2 regions of the Streptomyces sp. NPDC059373 genome follow, and region 2 is predicted to be linked to the other one. Evidence: predicted binding sites of a transcription regulator. Region 2 holds the regulator's gene; the other holds the start of a gene.
What was found. Region 2 encodes HspR, which represses chaperone genes until heat shock. Its sites were predicted from a motif close to TTGAGNNNNNNNNNCTCAA; they were not measured.
Positions count from the first base shown of each region.

Region 1: a site for HspR is predicted at 4,892-4,910, ahead of lon (endopeptidase La). Genes of this name have one in related genera too.

Region 1 covers NZ_JBHYXC010000022.1:38,983-50,789, forward strand. Annotated here, with positions in the region: gene ACFXJ5_RS26025 (hypothetical protein) at 40-825, shown strand; gene ACFXJ5_RS26030 (MarR family winged helix-turn-helix transcriptional regulator) at 822-1,244, opposite strand; gene ACFXJ5_RS26035 (lysozyme) at 1,537-2,361, shown strand; gene lon (endopeptidase La) at 2,443-4,869, opposite strand; gene ACFXJ5_RS26045 (oxidoreductase) at 5,113-5,970, shown strand; gene ACFXJ5_RS26050 (spermidine synthase) at 6,094-6,786, shown strand; gene ACFXJ5_RS26055 (response regulator transcription factor) at 6,858-7,598, shown strand; gene ACFXJ5_RS26060 (ATP-binding protein) at 7,617-8,747, shown strand; gene ACFXJ5_RS26065 (multifunctional oxoglutarate decarboxylase/oxoglutarate dehydrogenase thiamine pyrophosphate-binding subunit/dihydrolipoyllysine-residue succinyltransferase subunit) at 9,031-11,807, shown strand, end outside.
Region 2 covers NZ_JBHYXC010000002.1:142,822-154,628, forward strand. Annotated here, with positions in the region: gene ACFXJ5_RS04850 (ATP-dependent Clp protease ATP-binding subunit) at 1-849, opposite strand, end outside; gene ACFXJ5_RS04855 (PA14 domain-containing protein) at 1,062-2,480, shown strand; gene ACFXJ5_RS04860 (pyridoxamine 5'-phosphate oxidase family protein) at 2,502-2,906, shown strand; gene ACFXJ5_RS04865 (heat shock protein transcriptional repressor HspR) at 2,988-3,443, opposite strand; gene dnaJ (molecular chaperone DnaJ) at 3,463-4,641, opposite strand; gene grpE (nucleotide exchange factor GrpE) at 4,681-5,352, opposite strand; gene dnaK (molecular chaperone DnaK) at 5,349-7,205, opposite strand; gene ACFXJ5_RS04885 ((Fe-S)-binding protein) at 7,515-9,776, shown strand; gene ACFXJ5_RS04890 (DsbA family protein) at 9,845-10,600, opposite strand; gene ACFXJ5_RS04895 (Yip1 family protein) at 10,874-11,698, shown strand; gene ACFXJ5_RS04900 (phosphoribosyltransferase) at 11,771-11,807, opposite strand, start outside.

The DNA of each region.
Region 1 (11,807 bases), on a different contig from region 2:
GACCGATTACCTACCGAACATGCCGCGATACTGGGCCCCATGCGCATCGAGACCTCGACCGAGCCCGGAACCCCCGACCGCCCCAACGAGGACTTCGTCGCGGTCGCACTCCCTGCCGGTAATTCCTGTGGATCTCTGGTGTTGCTCGACGGTGTCACCCCGCCGCCGGACGGTGGCGGCTGCGTGCACTCGGTGCCCTGGTTTGTCGCCGCACTGGGCGGCGCCATGATCGAACTGTCCGTTTCGCGTCCCGACCTGGTTCTTGCCGACTGCCTCGCGACCGCGATTGAACGCACCGCCGAACTGCACCGTTATACGTGTGACCTTTCTCACCACCTCACCCCGCAGGCAACTGCCGTCGCAGTCCGGTGGAATGCGGACACCGTCGACCATCTGGTGCTTTCCGACTCCGTGCTTCTCGTGGAGGGCGCGGACGGGGTCGTACGGCCCGTCCTCGACGACCGCCTCGACCGGCTCCGCGCCCTCGGCCCGGTCACGAACGCCCAGCGCAACACGGTCGGCGGCTTCTTCACCGCCGCCGCCGACCCCGGCGTCGCCGCCCGCGCCGTCACCGGCAGCTCCCCCCGGGCGGGCGTACGGGCCCTCGCCGCCCTGACGGACGGCGCCACCCGGCTCGTGGACGGCTTCGGCGACGACGACTGGGCCGGCACCTTCGCCCTGCTGCGCAAGCACGGCCCCGAGGAGCTCATCCGCCGCGTACGGGCGACCGAGACCGCCGATCCGGACGGCGCCCGCTTCCCGCGCTGGAAGACGCACGACGACGCGACCGCGGTCCTGGCGGAACTCGACCGGGACCGGCCCTAAGAGCCCTCCTGGGACTGGTTGAGCTGGCGCAGCAGGCGGGCGAGGTCGCCGAGTTCGGCCGGGTCCCAGCCGGCGAGCCGGCGGACGTAGCGTTGGCGCCGGGCGTCGCGTACGTGGGTGAAGCGGGCGTGGCCCTCGTCGGTGAGCTGGACGAGGAAGGCGCGGCCGTCGGCGGGGTCGGGCTCGCGGCGGATGAGGCCGAGGTCCTCGAGGGCGCGGAGCTGGCGGCTCATGGTGGCCTTGCCGACGCCGAAGTAGCCGGCCAGGAGGGTGGCTCGCTCGGGGCCGGTCTCGTACAGCCGGGCCAGGAGTCCGTAGGCCGCGGGCTCGAGTTCGGGGTGGACCTCGCGGGCCATCTCGCCGGACGACGCCCGGGCCCGCCGGAGGAGGACGGTCAGCTCGCGTTCGAGCGCGTCCATCACCGGGTCCTGGGCCGTTTTCCGGCCCTCCCGGCCTGCGTTCTGGTCCACACCACTTCCGTTTCCGGGTCGGGTCGCACTGGCGTTCTGGGCTTTGTCCACGTCATCACGCGCTTTCCCGGCTTTCAGACGTGAAAGTTTCCTTCACGGGCCGCGGTTACCGCAGCTGCCCCAGTATTTCGCAGGCATAGACCAACGGCGTCCCCGGATGGCCTTTCGCGGCGGCTCCGCGGGCCCCTACCTTCGCGGTGAGGATGACATGGTCACACCAAGATTGCCCATGGAGGCACGCATGTCCGTGCACAGATCCAGGCCTTTGGTCATCGCGGCCGGAATCCTGGTCGCGCTCCTTCTCGCCTTACTCACCGCCCCGTCCGCCGCCGCCCGCGCCAAACAGCCCATCCCGCACCCGGAGCTGGACTGGATGGGCTCGACCATCCTCGCCCACGAGGGCGGCGACCCCGCGAACGTGCCGATCACCGCCGAGGCGACCCAGACCCCCGGTATGGACGTGAGCGGCTACCAGGGCAATGTCGCCTGGTCGACGGCCTGGTCGAACGGCGCCAAGTTCGCGTACGTCAAGGCCACCGAAGGCACCTCGTACACGAACCCCTACTTCGCCCAGCAGTACAACGGCTCGTACAACGTCGGAATGATCCGCGGCGCCTACCACTTCGCGCTCCCCGACAACTCCTCCGGCTCCGCCCAGGCCACGTACTTCGTGAACCACGGCGGCGGCTGGTCCGGCGACGGCAGGACGCTGCCGCCGGCGCTGGACATCGAGTACAACCCGTACGGGGCCACCTGCTACGGGCTCAGCCAGAGCGCGATGGTGAGCTGGATCCAGGCCTTCAGCAACCAGGTCCACGCACTCACCGGCCGCTATCCGACGATCTACACGTCGACCAGCTGGTGGACCAGCTGCACGGGCAACAGCAGCGCCCTGGCGGCCAACAACCCGCTCTGGATCGCCCGCTACAGCTCCTCGGTGGGCACCCTCCCCAGCGGCTGGTCGTACTACACGATCTGGCAGTACGCCTCCTCCGGCACCTTCCCCGGGGACCAGGACTACTTCAACGGCGCGTACGACCGCCTGCAGGCACTCGCCAACGGCTGACGCACGACAGGGCCCCTCCCGGCAGTGCGGAAGGGGCCCTGTTTCAAGCCTTACTGCTCACGTGCTGACGTGCTCACGTGCTCACGCCGCGACCTGAACCTCCAGGCCCGCGTCGGCCGCCGCCGGCTCGAGAGCCAGCTGCAGCACCTGCCGGACGTCCGACACGGGGTGGACCTCCAGCTTCTCCAGGACCTCGGCCGGGACGTCGTCCAGGTCGGCCTCGTTCCGCTTCGGGATCACCACGGTCGTGATGCCCGCCCGGTGAGCGGCCAGCAGCTTCTGCTTGAGGCCACCGATGGGCAGCACGCGGCCGGTCAGGGACACCTCGCCGGTCATGGCCACGTCGGTGCGGACCCGGCGGCCCGACAGCAGCGAGGCCAGCGCGGTCGTCATGGTGATGCCCGCGCTCGGACCGTCCTTGGGGATGCCGCCCGCCGGGACGTGCAGGTGGACGCCACGCTCCTTCAGGTCGGCGACCGGCAGCTCCAGTTCGGCGCCGTGCGAGCGCAGGAAGGACAGCGCGATCTGCGCGGACTCCTTCATGACCTCGCCCAGCTGCCCGGTGAGCTGGAGCCCGGAACCGCCGGTCTCGGGATCGGCGAGCGATGCCTCGATGTAGAGGACGTCGCCCCCGGCACCGGTGACCGCGAGCCCGGTGGACACGCCCGGCACCGCCGTGCGCCGCTCCTGCGGGTCCTGGAGGGCCTCCGGGACGTGGTGGGGCCGCCCGATCAGCCCGCGCAGGTCGTCGGGCGTGACGGTGAAGGGCAGCTCCTGGTCGCCCAGCTCGTGCTTGGCCGCGAGCTTGCGCAGGATGCGGGCCAGCGAGCGCTCCAGGGTACGGACGCCCGCTTCGCGGGTGTACTCGCCGGCGAGCCTGCGCAGCGCGCCGTCCTCGACCGTGACCTCGCCGTCGGCGAGGCCGGCCCGCTCCAGCTGGCGCGGGAGCAGGTGGTCACGGGCGATGGTGACCTTCTCGTCCTCGGTGTAGCCGTCGAGCCTGACCAGCTCCATGCGGTCGAGCAGCGGCTCGGGGATGGCCTCCAGGACGTTGGCCGTGGCCAGGAAGACCACGTCCGACAGGTCCAGCTCGACCTCGAGGTAGTGGTCCCGGAAGGTGTGGTTCTGCGCCGGGTCGAGGACTTCGAGCAGGGCGGCGGCCGGGTCGCCCCGGTAGTCGGAGCCGACCTTGTCGATCTCGTCCAGCAGGACCACCGGGTTCATGGACCCGGCCTCCTTGATCGCCCGGACGATACGGCCCGGCAGCGCCCCGACGTACGTACGCCGGTGGCCCCGGATCTCCGCCTCGTCCCGCACACCGCCGAGGGCGACGCGGACGAACTTGCGGCCCATGGCGCGGGCCACGGACTCGCCCAGCGACGTCTTGCCGACGCCGGGCGGCCCGACCAGCGCCAGCACGGCACCGGCCCGGCGGCCGCCGATCACGCCGAGGCCGCGGTCGGCGCGCCGCTTGCGCACCGCCAGGTACTCGGTGATCCGCTCCTTCACGTCGTCCAGGCCCGCGTGGTCGGCGTCCAGGACGGCCCGGGCGCCGGGGATGTCGTAGGCGTCCTGGGTGGTGGTGTTCCAGGGCAGCTCGAGGACGGTGTCCAGCCAGGTACGGATCCAGCTGCCCTCGGGGGACGCGTCGCTGGACCGCTCCAGCTTGTCGACCTCCTTGAGCGCGGCCTCCCGCACCGTCTCCGGCAGGTCGGCGGACTCGACGCGGGCCCGGTAGTCCTCGGACTCGTTCTCCGGGTCGCCCTTGAGTTCGGCCAGCTCCTTGCGGACGGCTTCGAGCTGCTGGCGGAGCAGGAACTCGCGCTGCTGCTTCTCCATGCCCTCCTGGACGTCCTTGCGGATGGTGTCCGCGACGTCCTGCTCGGCGAGGTGGTCACGCAGCCAGGTGATGGCGAGCTTGAGCCGGGCCACCGGGTCGGTGGTCTCCAGCAGCTCGACGCGCTGCTTGGTGGTGAGGAAGCCGGAGTACCCGGAGTTGTCGGCAAGCGACGAGACGTCGTCGATCTGCTGGACGCGGTCCACGATCTGCCAGGCGCCGCGCTTGCGCAGCCAGCTGGTGGCCAGGGCCTTGTACTCCTTGACCAGCTCGGCCACGGCCCCGGGCGCCTCGGTGGGCGTCGGCTCCACGACCTCGGTGCCCTCGACCCAGAGCGCCCCGCCGGGCCCGGTCGTCCCGGCACCGATACGGACCCGGCTCACGCCACGGATCACGGCGCCCGGATCGCCGTCCGACAGCCGTCCGACCTGCTCGACGGTGCCGAGGGTGCCTACGGCCGCGTAGTTCCCGTCGACACGTGGAACGAGCAGAACCCGCGGTTTGTTGCGATTGCCGTCGGCCCGCTGCGCGGCCTGAGCGGCCTCGACCGCCGCGCGCACCTCGGTGTCGGTCAGGTCCAGCGGCACCACCATGCCCGGCAGCACCACCGCGTCATCGAGGGGCAGCACGGGCAGGGTGAGCGGCGCGGACGACGAATGCGAAACAGCCATGATCTCTCCCTAAGCAATCAAGTTGAGCTATGCAGACTCAATGCTTCTGAGGGCCCTGGTGTTCCCCTGGCGGCGTTCGCTGTGAGCGATCACCTGCGGCGTCCACCGGAAAACCATTCCTCACGGTCGCGAGAGGGCTTCTAGGGTGCTCTCGGAGCACGACGACCCGTGAGCGCGTTGGCAGAGGTCCGCGTGCGGGGCGCAGGTGCCGCAGGAAATCCGAAGCACGTACGGGGGAGCACGATGACCGAGCAGCACGCTGAAGCGCCCGGCGGCGGCCGGGTCTGGTTCATCACCGGGACCAGTTCCGGCTTGGGGCGGGGACTCACCCGAGCCGTGGTCGCTCATGGCGACCGGGTGGTGGCCACCGCTCGGGACGTTTCGACCATCGCCGATCTCGTGACGCTCGCGCCGGACCGGGTCAGGGCCGTACGACTTGATGTCACCGACGCCGAATCGATTCGGCGTGCCGTGGCCGAAGCCGAGAGCGCCTTCGGCCGGATCGACGTCCTGGTGAACAACGCCGGGTACGGGCTGCTGGGCGCGTTCGAGGAGTTGAGCGAGAGTGATCTCCGCCACATTTTCGAGACGAACGTCTTCGGCGCGATGGCGGTCGCCCGCGCCGTCCTGCCGGGTCTGCGGCGACAGCGCTCGGGCCACATCGTTCAACTGTCTTCGGTGAACGGTGTGGTGCCGGGGCCCGGCGGCACCGCCTACGTCGGGACGAAATTCGCCCTGGAAGGGATGTCCGCGGCCCTCGCGGCCGAAGTCGCCCATCTCGGCATTCACGTCACGATCGTGGAACCCGGCCCCTTCCGCACCGAGGCCAGCGGACGATCGCTGCGGTGGGGCGAGCCGATGGAGGATTACGCCGAGCTCATCGCTCCGGCCCGCAAGGCGCTCGAAGCCTCGCACGGCACCCAGCCGGGCGACCCCTATCGCGGGGCCGAGGCCATCATCGCTGCGGTCGGCCTCGACGCTCCGCCACTCCGCCTCCCGCTGGGAGCGGAGGCCTTCGGCTGGATCCGCGCTCACCTGCAGTCCCGGCTGGACGAGCTGGACGCGGTGCAGGCGATCGGAGCGGATACCGCCTTCCGCTGACCCCTGCACGCAGCAGTGCCCGGCGGGGCCTCCGGCGGAGGGGTTCGAACCACCCGGACGGTCACTCGACCGTGGGAGGAATCCCCGGACTTCGGGCCGGGGAGCACGTCAAGCTGTGTACTCATGGTGTTCATGTACGACGACGAGGACGAGAGCCCGCAGACGATCGACCGCCGGGAGGGCCCGTTCGGCGAGGTGGTCCTGCGGCGGCGTGGCGAGCGGTACGAGATCATCGCCAACGGCTGCTTCCTGATGGACACCTCCGACGGCCGCTCGGAGCGGCTGCTGATCGACACGGCGCTCGCCGCGCTCCCGGCCGACCGCGAGGCCCCCTCGCTGCTCATCGGCGGCCTGGGCGTAGGCTTCTCCCTCGCTCAGGCGGTGGGCGAGCCGCGCTGGGGACGGATCGCGGTCGTGGAGCGGGAGCGGGCGGTGGTGGGCTGGCACCGCGAGGGGCATCTCGCCGCGTTTTCGGGGCAGGGGCTGGAGGACCCGCGCGTCGAGGTGATCGAGGCCGACCTGGTGGCGTACGTGAAGAACGCCACGGAGACGTACGACGCGCTGTGCCTGGACATCGACAACGGCCCCGACTGGACGGTCACCGAGGGCAATAACGGGCTGTACGGGGCGGAGGGGCTCGTGGCCTGCCGGACGCGGCTGTCAGCGGGCGGCGTACTGGCGGTATGGTCTGCGCAGCCGTCGGCGACCTTCGAAAAATCCTTGCCGGCGGCGGGATTCACGCAGGTCCGGACCATTGAGATCCCCGTGAAACGGGGCGTTCCGGATGTCGTACACCTCGCGACGAAGCCCGCGTAGCCTCGGCCACCGTAGGCCCCGTACGCTGCGTGGTCAGCAAACACAGACGACAGTCACCATGGGGGACGCGAATGGACAGCACCAACCCGACGCACGGCGACGCCGGCGCGGTCACGCCCGGCGCGCAGCGGCGGGTGCTGGTGGTGGAGGACGACCCGACCATCGCCGACGCGATCGCGGCCCGGCTCAGAGCCGAAGGCTTCCAGCTGCGCACCGCAGGTGACGGCCCCACCGCCGTCGACCTGGCCCTGGCCTGGCAGCCCGATCTGCTGGTACTCGACATCATGCTGCCCGGCTACGACGGCCTGGAGGTCTGCCGCCGGGTCCAGGCGTCCCGGCCCGTGCCGGTGCTGATGCTCACCGCCCGGGACGACGAGACCGACATGCTGGTCGGGCTGGGTGTCGGCGCCGACGACTACATGACCAAGCCGTTCTCGATGCGCGAGCTGGCCGCCCGGGTGCACGTCCTGCTGCGCCGCGTCGAGCGCGCCACGATCGCCGCCCGTGACCCCCGCGGCGGCAACCTCCAGCTCGGCGACCTGGAGATCGACAACGCGCAGCGCCGGGTGCGGGTGCGCGGTAGTGACGTACACCTCACCCCGACCGAGTTCGACCTGCTCGTCTGCCTCGCGCAGCAGCCGCGCGCCGTGCTCTCCCGCGAGCAGCTGCTCGCCGAGGTGTGGGACTGGGCAGACGCCTCCGGCACCCGTACTGTCGACAGCCATGTGAAGGCGCTGCGCCGCAAGATCGGCGCCGAGCGCATTCGTACGGTGCACGGGGTGGGCTACGCGCTGGAGACACCTGCCCCGTAACTCTGAGGGGGGACAACCATGGCCAGAACCGAGCCCGCGGCGCGCGTCGCACCGCGTGCCGCGCGCGCCCCGCGGGCCAACTGGCGGGAGCAGCTGTGGGCCGGGCTGCGGCCCTACGACCCCTTCCGGTCGATCAAGGCGGCGCTGCAGCTGCTCGTGGTGGTCTCGGTGCTCATCACGACGCTGCTGATCTTCGTGGCGGTGGCGTCCAAGACCCAGATGCGCATCATCACGATCTTCTCGGTCATAGCCTCGCTGCTGATCACCCAGTTCGTGGCGCACGGGCTCACCTCCCCGCTGCGCGAGATGACCGCGGTCGCCCGGGCGATGGCCAACGGCGACTACAGCCGCCGCGTGACCGCCGTACGGCGCGACGAGGTCGGCGATCTCGCCGACACCTTCAACCACATGGCCGCCGACCTGGAGGCCGTGGACCGGCACCGCAAGGAGCTGGTGGCGAATGTCTCGCACGAGCTGCGTACGCCCGTCGCCGCGCTGCGCGCCGTCCTGGAGAACGTGGTGGACGGGGTCGTCGAGGCCGACCCGGAGACGATGCGCACCGCTCTGCAGCAGACCGAGCGGCTGAGCCGGCTGATCAGCCACCTGCTCGACCTGTCGCGGCTCGACAGCGGGGTCGTCGTGCTGGACGCCAAGCGCTTCGAGGTCTGGCCCTACCTTTCGGCCGTCATCAAGACCGCCAGCCTCGGCCTCCAGGGCGGCCCCGGCGCAGGCCACCGGCCCCGCGCCGACGTCCATCTGCACCTGGACGTCTCCCCGCCCGAGCTGACCGCTCATGCGGACGCGGAACGGCTCCACCAGGTCGTCGCCAACCTCGTCGACAACGCCATCAAGCACAGCCCGCCCAGCGGCCGCGTCACCGTCCGTGCCCGGCGCGGCACCGGTCCCGGCAGCCTCGACCTCGAAGTGCTCGACGAGGGCCCCGGCATCCCGGCATCCGAGCGCAACCGCGTCTTCGAACGCTTCAACCGCGGTGGCGCGGGCGCCTCGGGCGACGGCGGCACCGGGCTCGGCCTCGCCATCGCCCGCTGGGCCGTCGATCTCCACGGCGGCGCGATCCAAGTGGCCGAATCCCCTCGGGGCTGCCGTATCCGGGTCACCCTCCCGGGCTCGGGCCAGGCGCCGAGTTGACCCCCGGGGGCTGCTCACGCGCCCCGGCACCGCATCCCGGTCGCAGGAGACCCGGCCGAGCAGGCCTGAGCAGGTCAGCGGGGGCGTGCCCACGGCGGAGTGTCACGTATACCCGGCGCAGCCGATTCGGCACCCCATTCCCGCCAAAAGTTGCCGCGAAACCAGCCTTCCGATGTGACTTAGGCGACGACTGACCCCCAGGCCTGCGTGATCGGCGCCGGTAGGCGTAGCCTTTATTTCCGCTGTCCATCACCTTGTGAAGCGGAAGAGGGCGGTTGCCGCCGTGTCGCCACAGTCCCCCAATAGCTCGAGCGTCTCGACCGACACCGACGGGCAGGGCCAGAGCCCTGCCGCCGGTTTCGGACCGAATGAGTGGCTCGTCGATGAGATCTACCAGCAGTACCTCCAGGACCCGAACTCGGTAGACCGAGCCTGGTGGGACTTCTTCGCCGATTACAAGCCAGGAGCGGACACCGGTTCCGCGGTGGCCGCGACCGCGACACCGCCGGCCCCGGCCGCTCCTGTCGCGCCTCCGGCCCAGCCGCAGGCCGCCGCTCCGGCGGCGCCCGCACCGGCGCCGGCCCCTGCCGCTGCTCCGGCTCCGGCCCCTGCGGTGAAGCCCGCCCCGGCCCCCGCGCCCGCCCCCAAGGCGGCGCCGGTGGCCAAGGCCGTGCCGGCCGCTGAGGCCGCCGCGACGGCCGAGGGCGGTCCGGAGTACGTCGTGCTGCGCGGCCCGTCCGCCGCCGTGGCGAAGAACATGAACGCCTCACTGGAGCTGCCGACGGCCACGTCCGTCCGTGCGATCCCGGTGAAGCTGCTGTTCGACAACCGGATCGTGATCAACAACCACCTCAAGCGCGCCCGGGGTGGCAAGGTCTCCTTCACGCACGTCATCGGCTACGCCATGGTGCAGGCGCTGAAGATCATGCCGTCGATGAACTACTCGTTCGCGGAGCGCGACGGCAAGCCGACGCTGGTCAAGCCCGACCACGTCAACCTCGGTCTCGCCATCGACCTGGTCAAGCCGAACGGCGACCGGCAACTGGTCGTCGCGGCGATCAAGAAGGCCGAGACCATGAACTTCTTCGAGTTCTGGCAGGCCTACGAGGACGTCGTCCGCCGCTCCCGCACGGGCAAGCTGACGATGGACGACTTCTCCGGCGTCACCGCCTCCCTCACCAACCCCGGCGGCATCGGCACCGTGCACTCCGTGCCGCGCCTGATGCCCGGGCAGGGCCTGATCCTCGGCGTCGGCTCGATGGACTACCCGGCGGAGTTCCAGGGCACCTCCCAGGACACCCTGAACAAGCTGGGCATCTCCAAGGTCATGACCCTGACGTCGACCTACGACCACCGGGTCATCCAGGGCGCCGCGTCCGGCGAGTTCCTGCGGATCATGAACCAGCTGCTGCTGGGTGAGAACGGCTTCTTCGACGACATCTTCGAGGCGCTGCGCATCCCGTACGAGCCGGTCCGCTGGCTCAAGGACATTGATGTATCCCACGACGACGACGTCACCAAGGCCGCCCGCGTCTTCGAGCTGATCCACTCCTACCGGGTCCGCGGCCACGTCATGGCCGACACCGACCCGCTGGAGTACCGCCAGCGCAAGCACCCCGACCTCGACGTCATCGAGCACGGCCTCACCCTGTGGGACCTGGAGCGCGAGTTCGCGGTCGGCGGCTTCGCCGGCAAGACGATGATGAAGCTGCGCGACATCCTGGGCGTGCTGCGCGACTCGTACTGCCGCACCGTGGGCGTCGAGTTCATGCACATCCAGGACCCGAAGCAGCGCCGGTGGATCCAGGACCGTATCGAGCGCCAGCACTCCAAGCCGGAGCGCGACGAGCAGCTGCGGATCCTGCGCCGCCTCAACGCGGCGGAGGCCTTCGAGACCTTCCTGCAGACGAAGTACGTCGGCCAGAAGCGCTTCTCCCTCGAAGGCGGCGAGTCCGTCATCCCGCTGCTGGACGCCGTCATCGACGCGGCGGCCGAGTCGCGGCTCGACGAGGTCGTCATCGGCATGGCCCACCGCGGCCGCCTCAACGTGCTGGCGAACATCGTCGGCAAGTCGTACGCCCAGATCTTCCGCGAGTTCGAGGGCAACCTCGACCCGAAGTCGATGCACGGCTCCGGCGACGTGAAGTACCACCTGGGCGCCGAGGGCACCTTCACCGGCCTGGACGGCGAGCAGATCAAGGTCTCGCTGGCCGCCAACCCCTCGCACCTGGAGGCCGTCGACCCGGTCGTCGAGGGCATCGCCCGCGCCAAGCAGGACATCATCGGCAAGGCCGGCACCGACTTCACCGTCATGCCGATCCAGCTGCACGGTGACGCGGCCTTCGCAGGCCAGGGCGTCGTCGCGGAGACCCTCAACATGTCGCAGCTGCGCGGCTACCGCACCGGCGGCACCGTGCACATCGTCATCAACAACCAGGTCGGCTTCACCGCCGCCCCGGCCGAGTCCCGCTCCTCGATGTACTGCACCGACGTGGCCCGCATGATCGAGGCGCCGATCTTCCACGTCAACGGCGACGACCCGGAGGCCGTGGTCCGCGTCGCGCGGCTCGCCTTCGAGTTCCGCCAGGCGTTCAACAAGGACGTCGTCATCGACCTGGTCTGCTACCGCCGCCGTGGTCACAACGAGTCCGACAACCCGGCCTTCACCCAGCCGCTGATGTACGACCTGATCGACAAGAAGCGCTCGGTGCGCAAGCTCTACACCGAGTCCCTCATCGGCCGTGGCGACATCACCCTGGAAGAGGCCGAGCAGGCCCTTCAGGACTACCAGGGCCAGCTGGAGAAGGTCTTCACCGAGGTCCGCGAGGCGACCGCCCCGGCCGCCCCGCAGATCGACACCGCCGAGCCCTCGGGCCCCGAGTTCCCGGTGCCGGTCGACACGGCGGTATCCCAGGAGGTCGTCAAGCGGATCGCCGAGTCCCAGGTCAACATCCCCGACCGCGTCACCGTCCACCCGCGCCTGCTGCCGCAGCTGCAGCGCCGGGCGGCGAGCGTCGAGGACGGCACCATCGACTGGGGCATGGGCGAGACCCTCGCCAT
Region 2 (11,807 bases):
CGTATGCAGCTCGTCGATGAAGGTGATGACCCGGCCGTCGCTGGCCTTGATCTCGGCGAGTACGGCCTTCAGCCGCTCCTCGAACTCCCCGCGGTACTTCGCCCCGGCCACCATCGCGCCCAGGTCCAGTGCCACCAGCCGCTTGCCGCGCAGCGACCCGGGCACGTCGCCCTTGACGATGCGCTGGGCGAGGCCTTCGACGACGGCGGTCTTGCCGACGCCCGGCTCGCCGATGAGCACAGGGTTGTTCTTGGTGCGGCGGCTCAGCACCTGCACCACGCGCCGGATCTCGTTGTCCCGGCCGATGACCGGGTCGAGCTTGCCCTCGCGGGCGGCGGCGGTGAAGTCGGTGCCGTACTTCTCCAGCGCCTTGTAGGTCCCCTCGGGGTCCTGACTGGTCACGCGCTGCCCTCCCCGGGTGGTCTCGAACGCGTCCAGCAGCTTCTTGCCGGTCGCACCGTACTGCGTCAGCAGCTCACCGGCCGGACCGCCCTTCACGGCGATCCCGATCAGCAGGTGCTCGGTGGAGATGTACGCGTCCCCGAGCTCCTTCGCCCGGGTCGTCGCGTCGGCCACCACTGCCAGCAGATCGCGGTTCGCCCCGGGCGGTGCCACGGTCGAACCCTGCACGCTGGGCTGGGCCTCGACCAGCTTCTCCGCGCCCTGGCGTACGGTGCCGGGCTCGGCGCCCGAGCTGGTCAGCAGGTCGAGGATGTTCTCGTTCTCCGGCTGCTCCAACAGCGCGAGCAGCACATGCGCAGGCGTCAGGTCCGGATGCCCGCCGGACACCGCCTTCGCATTGGCGGCGTTCAGCGCTTCCCGGCTCTTGATGGTCAGCTCGGCGTCCACGTCCGCGTAGCCCTCCTCCTCGGTCGGCGGTCAAAACCTGCTGTTTCCAACCTGAGACAAGTTGAGTCTATTCCACTCAAGGTTGCGACCGCCAGCATGCGCGGCGCACAGCCGCACCTCAGCTGCCCCACAGCCCTGATCGAACCTCATCGAACCTCTTCGCTGATCCTTCACACCTCTGCCAAGATCCCCACAGGGAGGGGATCCTTTACATGTCCATACGCAGTCGCGCGGCCTCCGTCGCCGTGCTCTCGCTTGCCATCGCCGCCGCCGGCCTGGCGCCCGCCACCACCGCGCAGGCCGCCGTCACGTGCCCCAGCGGCTACTGGAAGGCGCAGTACTACCCCAACACCACCTTCAAGGGTGACCCCAAGAAGACCGCCTGCGAGACAGGCATCAGCAAGGACTACGGAACCGGCGACCCGGCAGGCGTCACCCTGCCGAAGGACAACTTCGGCATCCGCTGGACCATGACCCGCGACTTCGGCTCCGGCGGACCGTTCGCCTTCTCCACCGCCGTACGCGACGGCGTCCACGTCTACCTCGACGGCAAGCGGAAGATCGACCTCTGGAAGGACGTGACCACGACCCGGAAGAAGACCGTCAACGTCACCGTCCCCAAGGGCAAGCACACCATCACCGTCAAGTTCGCCGCCTTCAAGGGCAGGGCGAACATCACGTTCGGCTACACCCCGCGCACTTCGGCCGGCGTCGACAAGGTCAAGCCGCTGGCTCCGACCGGCATGCACGCGGCGTACCTCAGCAACGGCGACGGCAGCCTGTACTGGTCCGGCAACGTCGAACTCGACCTCGCCGGTTACCGCGTCTACCGCCGCCCGTCGACGGCCACCACCTGGACGAAGATCAGCGGAAGCTCGCTGCTGACCTCACCCGCGTACACCGACCGGCCGCCCTCCACGGGCCTGCAGTACGTGTATGCCGTCACCGCGGTCGACAGGGCCGGCAACGCCTCCGCCAAGTCCTCCGGCGCCGCCGTCACCACACCCGACTGGACCGCCCCCGCCGTCCCGACAGGCCTGAGCGCCACGTATGACGACGACACCGCCCAAGCCACCCTGACCTGGAACGCCAACACCGAGGCCGACCTCGCCGGTTACCAGGTCTACGTCCGTACGGGCTCCGCCGGCGACTGGACCGCGGGCCCCGTGGTGACGTCGACCGGCTACACCACCTCGCCGGCGACCACGGGCGAGACGTACGAGTACGCCATCACCGCCCTCGACAAGGTCAACAACTCCTCGGCCAAGTCCCCGGTGGTGAGCGTCACTTCGCGCGACGACCTCCACCCCGCGGCCATCACCGACCTCACGGCGACGGTCACCGCCAACTCGGCGGTGAAGCTGAGCTGGACCATGCCGACGACCCGCTTCGCCACGGTTTACCACGTCTACCGGTCGACCACCTCGCCGGTGGAGATCACCTCCGCGAACTACCTCGAGGACTGCTACCAGCCGACCGACACCGACCCTGCCCCGTACGCGGTGACCTGCACCGACAGCAATGTCCCGCTGCGCGGGGTCACGTACTACTACGCCGTCACCGTGGTCAACTGGGACGAGAACATCCAGTCGGACGCCTCGAACGAGGTCTCCGCCACCGTCCCGGACTGACCCTCTGACACCCTGCTGACCATGACGATCAACCCGCGCGACCCCGGCCCCGACTACCTCGCCTTCTGGCGTGAGTACCACCTCTGCACCCTGACCACCCACCGCCCCGACGGCTCTCCGCACGTCGTCCCGGTCGGCGTGACGTACGACCCCGGGGCCGGGGTCGCGCGCATCATCACCAACAAGGCCAGCCGCAAGGTCGCCAACATCCTCGCGGCCCGGCCCGAGGCCGCCCGGGTCGCCGTCTGCCAGATCGACCGGGCGCGCTGGGCCACCCTCGAAGGCACCGCCACCGTCAACACCGACCCGGCGGCCGTCGCCGACGCCGTACGCCGCTACGCGGAGCGGTACGGCCGCACCCCCGGCGAGAACCCGAGCCGGGTCGTGATCGAGATCGCCCTCACCCGGGCGATGGGCCGGCCCTGACCCGCAGACGACAACAGGCCCGCCACCCTCCCGGGTGACGGGCCTGACTGCTCCGCGCTGAGAACGGCTGTGCAGGAGTGGCTACTCCGGCCGCTTGGGCCGCCACACCACCAGCGCGCTGGTCTGCTGGACGTCCTGGTACGGGACCAGGTCGCGCCGGTACGAGGCATGGACCTGGGCCTCGCGCTGTTGGAGGGCGGCGGCGGCACCCTCCACGGCGGCGGCGAGCTCGGCGACGCGGTCCTGGAGGGCGGCGACCTGGTTCTCGAGCTCGATGATGCGCTTGATGCCGGCGAGGTTGATGCCCTCGTCCTGCGACAACCGCTGCACTTCACGCAGCAGCTGGATGTCGCGGGCGGAGTAGCGGCGGCCACGGCCGGCGGTGCGGCCGGGGGAGACCAGGCCGAGGCGGTCGTACTGGCGGAGGGTCTGGGGATGGAGGCCTGAGAGCTGGGCGGCCACCGAGATGACGTAGACCGGCGATTCCTCGGTCAGTTCATAGGGGTTACGCCCCCTGACACCGCCGATGCCGTCCATGCCGTCCATGCTCATGACGTCAGGCTCCCTTCGCGGCCTTGAACAGCTCTGCCCGTGGATCGAAGTCCGAGGTCGCGTTCCGGTACGCCTCCAGGGCGTCCAGGGCCTTGCCCTCGCTGGCCGGCGGGACGGCGACCTCGACGGTGACGAGAAGGTCGCCCCGGGTGCCGTCCTTGCGCACGGCGCCCTTGCCGCGGGCGCGCAGCGTACGGCCGTTGGGGGTGCCCGGGGGCAGCTTGAGCCGCACCGGGGGGCCGCCGAGGGTGGGGACCTGGATCTCGCCGCCGAGGGCCGCCTCCGTGAAGGAGACCGGGACGGTGACCGTGAGGTTGTCGCCCTTGCGGCCGAACACGGGGTGCGGGTCGACGTGGATCATCACGTACAGGTCACCCGACGGGCCGCCGGTCTCGCCGGGGGCACCCTTGCCGCGCAGGCGGATCTTCTGGTTGTCCGTCACGCCGGCCGGGATGCGGACCTGCATGGTGCGGGAGGAGCGGGCCCGGCCACTGCCCTTGCAGACGTCGCAGGGGTTCTGGGCGATGAGGCCCCGGCCCTTGCAGTCGACGCAGGGGTCGGTGAGGGAGAAGCCACCGCCGCCGCCGCGCGAGACCTGGCCGGTGCCGACGCAGGTGGGGCACACGCGGGGCGTGCCGTTGGTGTCGCCGGTGCCGGCGCAGGCCTTGCAGGGGGCCTGGCTGGACATCCGCAGCGGCACGGTCGCGCCGTCCACGGCCTCGGTGAAGCTGAGCGTCACCTCGGTCTCGATGTCCTGGCCACGGCGCGGCTGGACGCGTCCGGGGCCGCGGTTGAACAGGCCGCCGAAGACATCGCCGAGGCCGCCGCCGAAGCCGCCGCCCGCCGTGCCGCCGCCGCCCTGGCTGCCACCGAAGAGGTCGCCCAGGTCGAAGCCACCGCTGAAGCCGCCGGGCCCCTGGCCGGGACGGCCGAAGCCGCCGCTGCCGAAGAGGGCGCGGCCCTCGTCGTACTCCTTGCGGCGCTTGGTGTCCGACAGGACGTCGTTGGCCTCGGAGATCTCCTTGAAACGCTCCTCGGCCTTGGCGTCGCCCTTGTTCGCGTCCGGGTGGAACTCCCGGGCGAGCTTGCGGTACGCCTTTTTGATCTCGGCCTCGGTGGCGTCCTTCGGGACGCCGAGGACCTTGTAAAGATCTTTCTCCAGCAGGTCCCTGCTGATGCTCATCCTCGACGTCCCTCCTTCCTGCTTCCTGCGTGTGACGCGTCAGCCCTGTTCGGGGCCACCGTTCTCCTCTTCGGACGTCTCATCGGCCTTCTGCGCCCCCGGCTGGGGCTCGGCGACCGCCACCCGCGCGGGGCGGATGGTGCGTTCACCGATGCGATACCCGGGCTGGAGGACTTGCACGCAGGTGGTCTGGGTGACGTCCGGCGAGTAACTGTGCATCAGGGCCTCGTGCACCAGCGGGTCGAAGGGCTCGCCCTCCTTGCCGAACTGCTGCAGGCCCAGCTTGGCGGCCACGGTCTCCAGCGACTCGCCGACGGACTTGAAGCCGCCGACCAGCTCGCCGTGATCCCGCGCCCGGCCGATGTCGTCGAGGACCGGGAGCAGTTCGGTCAGGAGGTTCGCGATGGCGATCTCCCGGACCGCGATACGGTCCCGCTCCACCCGGCGACGGTAGTTCTGGTACTCGGCCTGGAGCCGCTGGAGGTCCGCGGTGCGCTCGCCGAGCGCGGTACGGGCCTGGTCCAGCTGCGCCTGCAGGGCTGTGGCCGTGGTACCGGCAGTGGAACTTGCGTCCCCGGCCGGGGCGCCCGGGCCCGCCTGGTCGGCGGGCCCGGCGCCCTGCGCCGCGTCGTTCGTTACGGATTCCGCGGCGTCGGCAGAGGGGACATCAGGCTCCTGGTTGTGGTCGAAGCCCTGGGTCTCCTCCGTCACGCGGCACCGTCCTTCTTGTCCTCGTCGACGATCTCGGCGTCCACGACGTCGTCCTCAGCGGCGGCCTGCTGGGCGCCCGCGTCGGCCGAACCGGCGCCGGCCGCGCCCGCACCCTCGGACTGGGCGTTGGCGTAGAGCGCCTGGCCCAGCTTCTGGCTGGTGGCGGCGACCTTCTCGGTGGCCTCGCGAATGGCGCCGGTGTCGTCGCCCTTCAGCTTCTCCTTGAGGTCCGCGATCGAGGTCTCGACCTCGGCCTTGACGTCACCGGGGACCTTGTCCGCGTTGTCGGCGATGAACTTCTCGGTCTGGTAGACGAGCTGCTCGGCCTGGTTGCGGGTCTCGGCGGCCTCGCGGCGCTTGTGGTCCTCGTCCGCGTACTGCTCGGCCTCGCGCATCATGCGGTCGATGTCGTCCTTCGGCAGCGCCGAGCCGCCGGTGACGGTCATCCGCTGCTCCTTGCCAGTGCCGAGATCCTTGGCGCCGACGTGCATGATGCCGTTGGCGTCGATGTCGAAGGTGACCTCGATCTGCGGGACGCCGCGGGGGGCCGGCGGGAGGCCGGTCAGCTCGAACATGCCGAGCTTCTTGTTGTACGCCGCGATCTCGCGCTCGCCCTGGTAGACCTGGATCTGCACGGACGGCTGGTTGTCCTCGGCCGTCGTGAAGATCTCGGAGCGCTTGGTCGGGATGGTCGTGTTGCGCTCGATCAGCTTGGTCATGATGCCGCCCTTGGTCTCGATACCGAGGGACAGCGGGGTGACGTCGAGCAGCAGGACGTCCTTGACCTCGCCCTTGAGCACACCGGCCTGAAGCGCGGCGCCGATGGCGACGACCTCGTCCGGGTTGACGCCCTTGTTGGCGTCCTGACCGCCGGTCAGCTCCTTGACGAGCTCGGCGACGGCGGGCATCCGGGTCGAGCCGCCGACCAGGACCACGTGGTCGATCTCGGACAGCTGGATGCCGGCGTCCTTGATGACGTTGTGGAACGGGGTCTTGCAGCGGTCGAGCAGGTCCGCGGTCAGCTGCTGGAACTGGGCGCGGGTGAGTTTCTCGTCCAGGTGCAGCGGGCCCTCGGCGGAAGCCGTGATGTAGGGCAGGTTGATCGAGGTCTCGGTGGACGAGGACAGCTCGATCTTCGCCTTCTCGGCGGCCTCACGCAGGCGCTGCAGCGCCATCTTGTCCTTGGAGAGGTCCACGCCGTGGCCGGAGTGGAACTGCTTCACCAGGAAGTCGACGACGCGCTGGTCCCAGTCGTCACCGCCGAGGTGGTTGTCACCGTTGGTGGCCTTCACCTCGACGACGCCGTCACCGATCTCCAGGAGGGACACGTCGAAGGTGCCGCCACCGAGGTCGAAGACGAGAATGGTCTGGTCGTCCTTGTCGAGGCCGTAGGCGAGGGCGGCCGCCGTCGGCTCATTGACAATACGCAGAACGTTGAGACCCGCGATCTCGCCGGCCTCCTTGGTCGCCTGGCGCTCCGAGTCGTTGAAGTACGCCGGCACGGTGATGACCGCGTCGGTGACCTTCTCGCCCAGGTAGGCCTCGGCGTCCCGCTTCAGCTTCTGCAGGATGAACGCGGAGATCTGCTGCGGGTTGAAGTCCTTGCCGTCCAGGTTGATCTTCCAGTCGGTGCCCATGTGGCGCTTGACCGACCGGATGGTCCTGTCGACGTTCGTTACCGCCTGGCGCTTGGCGACCTCGCCGACCAGCACCTCGCCGTTCTTGGCGAAGGCGACGACGGAAGGCGTGGTCCTGGCGCCCTCGGCGTTGGTGATGACGGTGGGCTCGCCGCCTTCCAGAACGCTGACGACGGAGTTAGTCGTGCCCAGGTCGATGCCGACCGCACGTGCCATTTTGGAATCCTCCAGCGACTTGAGTGGAACTGGCTCAAGAGTGCCTCACCGGTTCGCCGGTGTCAAAAGGCCTGAGCCCTCCAGACTCAACCTTCCTCCGCGTAAGGGGCGCATAAGTAGCTTAGTCGCAGGTCAGAGGCACCGCGAGGGCCTCCGGGGCCCGATAACGGGTCGTACAGGCGACGCAGATCACCGGCAGGGCGGCTTCTGGTGGCTGGGGGAAGACGATAATCTCGTGGAAACTGGATAAGTTACTGCTTAGTAAGAACGACCGTAAGTACCGCTCTCGCAGGTCCGAGGAGCCCCGTAATGCAACTCGCCGCGATCATCGTGTCGCTGGTCCTCACCGCGGTCGGCGTTGCGCTCATCAGCCGCGCCGTCGCGCAGATCTACCGGTTCGTGAAGCTCGGCCGGCCCACCCCGGCAGGCGCGCGCACGGGCAACCCGGTGCAGCGCAGCAAGACGCTCGCCAAGGAGTTCGTCGGGCACACCCGGATGAACCGGTGGGGCGTCGTCGGCGTCGCGCACTGGTTCGTGGCCGTGGGCTTCCTGACGCTCGGGCTGACGATCGTCACCGCGTACGGCCAGCTGTTCAAGGCCGACTGGACGCTGCCGGTGCTCGGCGACTTCCTGCCGTACGAGGTGTACACCGAGTTCATCGCGCTGGCCACGACCGTCGGCATCCTGGTGCTGATCGGGATCCGGCTGCTGAGCCTGCCCTCCCGCGCCGGCCGCAAGTCCCGCTTCGCGGGGTCGAAGGCCTGGCAGGCGTACTTCGTCGAGTACGTCATCCTCGTCATCGGCCTGGCCATCGTGACGCTCCGGGGCCTGGAGGGCGCGCTGCACGGCGTGGACCACTACGAGGCCGCGTACTTCGCCTCGTACCCGCTGGTCGCCGCCTTCCACGGACTGAGCACCGGGACGCTGCAGAACCTGGTCTACCTCGTCGCGATGATCAAGCTCGGCGTCACCATGACCTGGGCGATCACGGTCGCGCTGAACACCAACATGGGCGTGGCCTGGCACCGCTTCCTGGCCTTCCCCAACATCTGGTTCAAGCGCGAGGAGTCCGGCGCGACCGCGCTCGGCGCGCTGCAGCCGATGGTGTCGGCCGGGGTGCCGATCAACTTCGAGGACCCGGGCGAGGACGACCAGTTCGGCGTCTCGCAGGTCGAGCACTTCTCCTGGAAGGGCATCCTCGACTTCTCCACCTGTACGGAGTGCGGCCGCTGCCAGTCGCAGTGCCCCGCCTGGAACACCGGCAAGCCGCTCTCGCCGAAGCTGCTGATCATGAGCTTGCGCGACCACGCCCACGCCAAGGCGCCCTACCTGCTCGCCGGCGGCGGCAAGGACGCCGAGGGCGAGGAGAAGGCCACGCCGGAGCAGCTCGCCGGCGTCCCGGCGGCCGCCCTCGCCGAGGCCGAGCGCCCGCTGATCGGCACGGCCGAGGAGAACGGGGTCATCGACCCCGACGTGCTGTGGTCCTGCACCACCTGCGGCGCCTGCGTCGAGCAGTGCCCGGTGGACATCGAGCACATCGACCACATCGTCGACATGCGCCGCTACCAGGTGATGATCGAGTCCTCGTTCCCGAGCGAGGCCGGCACGATGCTCAAGAACCTGGAGAAGAAGGGCAACCCCTGGGGCCTGCCCAAGAAGCAGCGCCTGGCCTGGGTCAAGGAGGTCGACTTCGAGGTCCCGGTCGTCGGCGAGGACATCGAGGACCTCAGCGAGGTCGAGTACCTGTACTGGGTCGGCTGCGCCGGCTCCCTGGAGGACCGGGCCAAGAAGACCACCAAGGCCTTCGCCGAGCTGCTCAACATCGCGGGCGTGAAGTTCGCGATCATGGGCGGCGAGGAGAACTGCACCGGTGACTCCGCCCGCCGCCTGGGCAACGAGTTCCTCTTCCAGCAGCTCGGCCAGGAAAACGTCGCCATGCTCAACATGGCCTTCGGCGAGGACGACGAGGACGAGAGCACCAAGCTCCCCAAGGCCAAGAAGAAGATCGTCGCGACCTGCCCGCACTGCTTCAACACCATCGCCAACGAATACCCGCAGCTCGGCGGCGAGTACGAGGTCGTCCACCACACCCAGCTGCTCCAGCACCTCGTCGACGAGGGCAAGCTCGTCCCGGTCACCCCGGTCGAGGGTCTGATCACCTACCACGACCCCTGCTACCTGGGCCGCCACAACAAGGTCTACACACCGCCGCGCGAGATCATCGCCTCGGTGCCGGGCCTGCGCAACGAGGAGATGCACCGCCACAAGGAGCGCGGTTTCTGCTGCGGCGCGGGCGGCGCCAGGATGTGGATGGAGGAGCGGATCGGCAAGCGCGTCAACAACGAGCGCGTGGACGAGGCGCTGTCCCTCAACCCGGACATCGTCTCCACCGCCTGCCCCTTCTGCCTCGTCATGCTGTCCGACTCCGTCAACGGCAAGAAGAACGACGGCCAGGCGAAGGAGTCGCTCCAGGTCGTGGACGTCTCCCAGCTCCTGCTCGAGTCGGTCAGGACCCCGGCCGAGGCCGCCCCCCAGTCCAACGCGGACTCGGAGCCCGAGCCGGTGAAGTAGCGGTACCCATACGTCGAGGCCGGCCCGGATGCGTCCGGGCCGGCCTCACGCGTTCCGTACGCGGCCCGCTACTTGACTCCGTACTGCTTCAGCAGCTGCGCGAACTGCGCCGCGTCGTGCAGCTTCGAGGAGTCCGTCGAGGCCACCTCCTTGCCGTTGATCTTCACGTACGGAGTGCCCTGGGCGCCGCTCGACTCGAAGGCCTTCTCGGACTGCTTGACGAAGCTGTCGTACGTGCCCTTCTGCACGGCGGCGTCGAAGGCCGTGCCGCGCAGTCCGTCGACCTTGCTCGCGATGCTCAGCAGGAAGTCGGCGGTGAAGCCGTCCACGGACTCGTCGGGCTGGTTGGCGTACAGCGCCTCGTGGTACGGAACGAACTTGCCCTGCTCCAGCGAGGCGCGCAGCGCGTTGGCGGCGCGCTTGGAGCCATTGCCGCCGAGGTTGCCGTCCAGGAAGGAGGCGAGGGTGTACTGGATCTTGACCTTGCCGGACTTCGCGAGGGAGGCGAGGGTCGGGCCGGAGGCGGTCTCGAAGCTCTTGCAGATGGGGCAGCGCAGATCCTCGTAGACCTGGACCGTGTTCTTCGCGGACGCCTGACCGACGGTGATCGTCGTGCCGTCGGAGCTGAGCTTCGCCGGTATCGCCGCGAGCACGGCGGGGTCGGACAGCTCTGGGCCGCCCGTGGCCGAGACCGTGGAGGACGGAGTGGCCTTGGAGCCGGAGTCCGTCACCGCACCCAGCGGGTCGCAGGACGTCACCGTCAGCGTGATCAGCACGGCGGCGGCAGCGGCGACAGCGGCTCGCCCGGCGGTTCGTACAGCCATGAAATGGTCCCTTCCGATTGCTCGTTGGCATGAACGCTATGGGCTGACGGGCCCCAGTAGCCAACCCGAAGAACTTCCGCCTCCCGTGCAACCAAATGGTCCGGGACAACCCATCGCCGCCCCGCACCCCCCGTCCCCCGCAGCCGGCCCGGATCTGTCACAGGTTGGCAGCAAAGCCTCCAGGTGGGCGAGGGGCCGCTCCCCCACCGACCCGGACCGGGTAATTTCGAGTACGTGGCTGGATTCAGGAACAGACGCGGACGGGACCGGGACGTGCAACCGCAGAACACGCAGCCGTACGGGCAGCAGCAGACCTACGGGCAACCGCAGCAGCAGCCCCCGTACGGCTCCGGCTACGGATACGCCCCCGCCGCCGGAGAAGGCGAGCCCGAGTACTTCGGTACCCCGGGGCCCGCCCCCGCGCCCTCGTACAACGACAACCCCGGCCACACCCGCGCCTTCACCCTCGGCGGCGCCCCCGACGCCGCCCAGCAGTCGGGCGGCCAGGACCACGTCGCCACGTACCGCGCCGGCCAGACCACCGCCCCTCCGACCGGCCCGCGCCTGCCCTGGAAGCAGCTGATCAGCGGCATCGTGCTGCGCCCGGCCGCCACCTTCTGGCAGATGCGCGACTACCAGGTCTGGGGCCCGGCGCTCACCGTCACCTTCCTCTACGGCCTGCTCGCCGTCTTCGGCTTCGACGCGGCCCGCCAGGACGTGCTCAACGCCACCATGTCCAACAGCATCCCCTGGGTGATCTGCACCGCCATCGCCGTCATCCTCAGCGGCCTCATGCTCGGCGCCGTCACCAACGCCCTCGCCCGCCAGTTCGGCGGCGACGGCGCCTGGGCCCCCACCATCGGCCTCGCGATGCTCATCACCTCCCTCACCGACGCCCCCCGCCTGTTCTTCGCCCTCTTCCTCGGCAGCGCCAACAGCTTCGTCCAGGTCCTCGGCTGGATCACCTGGCTCGCCGGCGCCGCCCTCCTGACCTCCATGGTCAGCAAGTCCCACGACCTCCCCTGGCCCAAGGCCCTGGGCGCGGCCTCCATCCAGCTGATCGCGCTGCTGGTGCTCTTCAAGCTCCCGGTGATCTGATCCGAACGTACGTAAGGGGCGCCCTCAAAGGAGAGCGCCCCTTACCAAGCGTCTGTACCGACCGACCGACGCCTACGCGTCGAGCACCTGCCCCTGGCGCCGCACGACC